Regions from separate parts of the Shewanella sp. KJ2020 genome, predicted to be linked through region 2. Evidence: predicted binding sites of a transcription regulator. Region 2 holds the regulator's gene; the other holds the start of a gene.
The links. Region 2 encodes sigma-54, which starts transcription at its own class of promoters, with help from an activator protein. Its sites were predicted from a motif close to GTTGGCACGNNNNTNGNNT; they were not measured.
Positions count from the first base shown of each region.

Region 1: MJO46_RS15640 (superinfection exclusion B family protein) is a predicted target of sigma-54. The motif match lies at 1,746-1,764, and genes of this name have one in related genera.

Region 1 covers NZ_JAKUKD010000030.1:51,204-54,414, reverse strand. The annotation lists gene MJO46_RS15645 (ATP-binding protein) at 23-1,636, opposite strand; gene MJO46_RS15640 (superinfection exclusion B family protein) at 1,806-2,417, shown strand; gene MJO46_RS15635 (DUF3149 domain-containing protein) at 2,544-2,675, opposite strand; gene MJO46_RS15630 (bacteriohemerythrin) at 2,963-3,211, shown strand, end outside.
Region 2 covers NZ_JAKUKD010000014.1:14,870-18,080, forward strand. The annotation lists gene lptA (lipopolysaccharide transport periplasmic protein LptA) at 1-56, shown strand, start outside; gene lptB (LPS export ABC transporter ATP-binding protein) at 53-784, shown strand; gene MJO46_RS08755 (RNA polymerase factor sigma-54) at 892-2,367, shown strand; gene hpf (ribosome hibernation promoting factor) at 2,396-2,683, shown strand; gene ptsN (PTS IIA-like nitrogen regulatory protein PtsN) at 2,686-3,129, shown strand; gene rapZ (RNase adapter RapZ) at 3,126-3,211, shown strand, end outside.

The sequences.
Region 1 (3,211 bases), on a different contig from region 2:
CGAGTATCTGTGGCCAGTGGTGTTAGGTCGCCAGTTGTACAAACTCACAGGGGACTAAGGGAAAACGGATATTGAACTGCGCTCCACCAAGGGTCGAGTCGGCCTGATAACTCATAGTACCTTTCAATAAAGTGGCGGCATTGAAGGCTGCCGATAAACCCAGCCCAGTACCGCCTTTATTCCTATTGGTGGTAAAAAAGGGTTCAAACATATGTTCGGCAACCTCAGCAGGGATTGCTAATCCATTGTTTTGAATGCTAATAGTGACATAGTTATCATCAATATCCGCACAGATCTCAACGAGATTATCTTCCCTATTTTGAAACGCATGGGTGAAAGCATTGGATAAAATATTGCTAACCATTTGATTGAGTAAGCTAATATTTGTTTTAACGTTTAATGTCGGTTCCACTGTGATCTGTGTTTTGGCATTAACATTGGGATGCATGATCAAGGTCGACTCTAAAATCTCGTTCAACTGATCCTTTAGATTGACGCATTGATGCTCTTCGTGGCTGCGATCGATGGCAATCGTTTTGAATTTTTGAATTAAGCCGCTGGCTTTAGTGATATTACGGACGATAAGCTCACAGCTTTCCTGATACTCATCCAAAATAGCATTGATCTCATCGAGTGTGGCTTCATCGCTATGAATAAGCTCTATCAGCTCTTCGATATGGTTTAACTGTGTGCTCGCGGCCGTCAAACATATGCCGATTGGCGTGTTAATTTCATGGGCAACTCCAGAGACTAATCCGCCTAAGGCCGCCATTTTTTCCTGCTCGACCAATACCTGCTGGGCCCGCTTCAGTGCCGTGAGAGACTGCTCTAATTCCAGAGTCCTTTCTTTGACTTGCCTTGCCAACTCTTCTTTATAGCTGCGCTCCAACTTGAGTAAGCGTTCACGGTCTTCTAGGGCAGTTTGTAACGCGGATTTAGAGTTTTTAAGATCGTCAAAAGAGCTGCGCAACTGATGTTGCATGCTATTGATGGCATCGGCCACCTGTTTAAACTCATCGACTTTTTCTTTACGCTCAAATTGGAGTGGTTCGTAGTCAGCGTCAAGATTAATGCGTTTACAATAATTACTGAGTTTGTCCAAATGTTTAGTGATGTTATACCAGACCAAAAAAAGAATAAATCCAGCGACTAAAAAGGTTTTTATACCATTGGATAGCAAGATCAGCATCGCCTTATCGTACAGGCGTTGATAAATCGCATCCATATCGGCTTGCACTTCTAGCGTCCCCACGTTAATGCTTTCTGTTGGGGATTTATAGACTAAAGGGAAGCGCTTATCGAGTGCGCGCTCCTGCTTTAGGTTACCTGAACTCCAGGATTGGCCACTGTCGTCTTTTATTGAAATATAATTAATATCAGGCAGTTGAATTAGACCATTCAGTTGGGTATTGATCAGTCTCTCATCAATAACCCAAATACTCGCCGCTAGCACTTCGAGGTTGGCTTTTTCAATATTCGAAAAGACTCTATCGATACGACTAACGTCGCCACGGTAATCATTCACAAGCTGATAAGCCGTCGTCATTAAGGTGATTAATGAGCTAAAGAGGATAATAGACAAGGTGAGATGCCTGCCTATGGGGCTTTTAATAAATTGGCTAAAGAATGTCAGCATCTTAAATTTTCTATATGCAATAGCGGCTTGAGATGCCTATAAGCATAGACTCCATGTTTAAAATTGTGCATTTTCTCGAGGTGAAATATCCCGAAAGTCTTACTTTAGTTATGGCATTAAATTTGCTTACTCATCAACAGGTTCAATTTTTTGTCACAGGGATAACACTATGTTCAAACTCAAGCTGGATTCAGTTAAGTTTTTTAGTCCTAAGAAAATGATGTTTAGAGTCATGCTCTGGCTAATGGTGAGCTGTGCTGTCTTATTATCGATTCCATCCAATGCGTTAGCTATTCTGGCCCTCGATAAATTTGTGCCGGAACACGCCCACTTTATCGGTCTAGGTCTGATTATCGCTATCGCGTATTTCCTCAGCCAGTTGTTAAATCTGGGCTTAGATGAGTCGATCCGTCACTTGAGTGATAAACGCATCACAGAGACCATTGAAGCCAAAGTTAACCTTCTGGACCGTGCGGAACGAGCATTACTGCGCGAGTTCTTCTTACAGGGCGCCACCATTTTGACTCTGCCGCAAAATGAGCCCGCGGTAAAGAGCTTACTCAATGCTTGTATTTTGGAACACCTTGGCAATGAACGTCATTACGCCATTCAAGGTCCAACGGCCGATTACAAAATTGCGATGAAGGCACGTATGTATCTCAATCGTGATGTTTTACGCCTGCCCGCGGGTGAGCCAAGCCAAGAAGAAATGCAGCATTTGATTAAGGCGCGGCCACAATTTTTGAATGGATTAGTACAAAACCGCAAACATGCGGCCTAGTCAGAGGCCTAGATTAAGCTATTGGAATGGTTTGTAAAAATTCAAATATAAAAAATGGGGGTATCCAAACCCCCATAATAATGTGCAATTTTTACAAAGAACAGAATAAACAAATGGAAGCAAAAACTACGGCTGTTGTGCAGACTTCACAATAAACATCCAAGTGATATATGAGACTATCCCTATTGTGCTAAAGATAACGATCATTGAGAGTAAACCTATAGGGTTACCAAACATTAAATCTAACCAAAATGCCATGATTGAAATCCTCTTTCCTGTGAAGTCCCCCCTAAATTAGCTGTCCTCCGCAATAAAAAAACTGATCCTGATCAATAAAAATTCGACACCAGTAAACAAAATTGCAACTCTCGCTTAACTATGTGATAGGGGTCAAATTTAGCACCCGGTAAATGAGGTGTCAGCTCAAGGGGTTTGGTTTTGTTTCTTATTGCGTTAGCAACTAGGATTAGTCATATCCATTGCAAAATGATTCTAAGATCTGTGCCTAAATTTAGACCTGAGCACATTTTTGAAGGAGCCCCAAAATGGCCAACAGCCGCGTACAAAAGGGAACTATGGGATACAGTTTCATTTTCGCACCACTGATATTACTGATTTATCCTCTGTACTGTTTAGTGATTAGCCAAGATATTGTTGCCCTCCTCTGCTTGCTCGCACTGGCCATCATTCTGATTGTTAACATCAATAAACTCATCCGTAATTTAGGCCTACTCGAACATGCCGCCCGCCATTTAGGTGATGGTGACTTGAGCTATCAGCTCGATGAAAAAGAG
Region 2 (3,211 bases):
CCAAGCCAGAAACCCCGGCGGATAAACCTGTGAAGAAACAGCAGGATTCTAAATGACCCAGATCACCCTAAGAGCACAAAATCTGGCGAAGAGCTATAAGAGCCGCCAAGTCGTTAAGGATGTCAGCCTAACGGTCAAAACGGGTCAGGTCGTTGGCCTACTCGGCCCGAATGGTGCCGGCAAAACAACCACTTTCTACATGGTTGTCGGGCTAGTTAAAAGCGATAAGGGCCATATCTTTATCGACGATGACGATTTAACCGCCGACCCAATGCACCTGCGTGCCCGTAAAGGGATTGGTTACCTGCCACAGGAAGCCAGCATCTTTCGTAAACTCACAGTGCACGACAATATCATGGCGGTACTGCAAACCCGTAAAGAGCTAAAAGCTGAGCAGCGCGAGGAAGAATTGGAACACTTGCTCGAAGAGTTCCATATCACCCATATTCGCGATAGCCAGGGCATGTCCTTATCGGGCGGCGAACGTCGCCGCGTCGAAATTGCCCGCGCATTAGCCGCCAACCCTAAGTTTATTTTGCTCGATGAACCCTTTGCCGGCGTAGACCCTATTTCAGTTATCGATATTAAAAAAATTATCGAGCAACTTAAGAGCCGTGGGCTGGGTGTCTTGATCACCGACCACAATGTGCGCGAAACATTAGATGTATGTGAACATGCCTATATCGTGAGTCACGGAAACCTGATCGCCGAAGGCACACCCGCAGAGATCTTAGACAATCAGCAAGTTAGGGCTGTGTACTTAGGTGAACAATTCAGGCTATAGTTACTGAAATGGAGCCAATGACCATTAAATTTAACATCATCCGGCTCCCTTCATAATGATAACAAGCGACCTCATTCTAAAATAATAACCTAGGGATCAGCGGTAACATGAAAGCGTCACTCCAGCTCAAACTGGGTCAACAGTTAACTATGACGCCACAATTACAGCAGGCCATTCGTCTGTTGCAACTGTCGTCATTAGAACTGCAGCAAGAGATCCAGCAAGCCTTAGACTCTAATCCCCTTCTCGAGCTGGAAGAGGAACAATTTGACGCACCTAGCGAACGCAACCAGACCCTAGCCGATACCGATTTCAGCGAGTCCAGCACTCTGCCGCCCGAACAGGATAGCTCCACGGTCGACACGGCGGAATCTTTGACTAAAGAATCTATGCCGGACGAACTCCCCATGGATACCACTTGGGATGAAGTCTTTACCGCTTCACCGAACTCGGGTCCAGGTGGCAGTCGTGAAGACGATATGCCCTTCCAAGGTGAAACCAGCGAAGGCCTATACGAACATTTAGAATGGCAAAAGAACCTCACGCCCTTTTCTGAAACCGATTTAGCGATCGCCACCGCCATTATTGATGCCATCGACGATCAAGGTTATCTCACCCAAAGCACCGAAGATATTCTCGAAGCCATGGGCAATCCAGAAATTGAACTAGATGAAGTAGAGGCCGTGCTTAAACGCATTCAACACTTCGACCCCGTTGGCGTGGCCGCGAGGGATTTAAGCGAATGTCTGCTTATCCAGCTATCCCATTTTTCGCCCGATACACCGCATCTCGAAAATGCCCGCATGTTGATCAGAGATCATTTAGATCTGATCGCCGCCCGTGATTTTAGACTGTTAATGCGTAAGACAAGACTCAAAGAAGATGAATTAAGGGACGGCATTGCCCTGATCCAGACGCTCAACCCTCGTCCGGGTTTATTGATCACCCCAGTGGATGAAGAATATGTCATCCCCGATGTGTCAGTATCAAAGAAAAATGGCCGTTGGGTGGTGGAGCTAAACCCAGACTGCATGCCAAAAATCAATGTCAATCAGCAATATGCAGCTATGGCACGCAGCACTAAGAGCCAAGCCGATAGCCAGTTTATCCGCGGCCATCTGCAAGAGGCTAAATGGTTTATCAAGAGCTTAGAGAGCCGTAACGAGACCCTGCTCAAGGTGGCGAACTGTATCGTCCAATATCAGCAAGGTTTCTTCGAATACGGTGAAGAAGCGATGAAGCCAATGGTACTCAATGATATTGCCGAAGCCGTTGAAATGCATGAGTCCACCATTTCTCGGGTGACCACCCAAAAATACATGCATACCCCTAAGGGACTTTTTGAACTAAAATACTTCTTCTCAAGCCATGTCGGGACTGACGATGGCGGCGAGTGCTCATCCACCGCAATCAGGGCCTTCATCAAGAAACTGGTTGCCGCGGAAAACCAGAAAAAACCATTAAGCGACAGCAAGATGGCACAACTTCTGGCAGAACAGGGGATAAACGTAGCCCGCAGAACCATTGCGAAGTATCGAGAAGCTATGCTTATTCCCCCTTCTAATCAGCGTAAAAGTTTATAGCCTACAGTGGATATCGGAGGACGTTTCTATGCAAATAAACCTAAGTGGACACCATATAGAGATTACTGAATCGTTACGGGCATATGTAGAGGAAAAGTTTTCAAAACTTGAACGTCATTTCGAACAGATCAATAATGTGCACGTTGTGCTCAATGTTGAGAAAATGCAACAAATTGCCGAAGCGAGAATTAACCTCACCGGTGGTGAAGTTTTTGCAACTTCAGAGCATGCAGACATGTATGCTGCCATAGACGTCCTGATAGACAAACTTGACCGTCAGGTTATTAAACACAAAGAGAAGTTAACAAAACACTAACCATGGAACTTTGTACCATACTGCGGCCGGAGTGCACTACCTGCGCCACTCCGGGCAGTAAGAAAAAGGTACTGGAACTCATCAGTGACTTAGCCGCTGCCCAGTACCCTACCCTCTCATCTCAAGAGATATTCGAAAGCCTTGTGGCGCGCGAAAAGATGGGGAGCACAGGTATAGGTAACGGTATCGCCATTCCACATGGTCGATTAACCGATATAACACAACCCATTGCGATACTCGTAAAATGTGAGGAGCCGATAGCCTTCGATGCTATCGATAAGCAACCTGTCGATATTTTATTTGCATTGCTCGTACCTGCGGATCAATGTCAGCAGCATTTAAGCACTTTGTCCTGTATGGCCGAAAAGCTCAGCGACAAACAAGTATTGAAACAATTGCGCAAGACGCATGATGAAACGGAACTCTATCAGGTAATCACTGGATGAAACTGGTCATAGTGTCAGGGCGCTCGGGCTCAGGCAAATCTGTCGCACTAAGAGTGCTTGAAGATCTCGGCTACTATTGTGT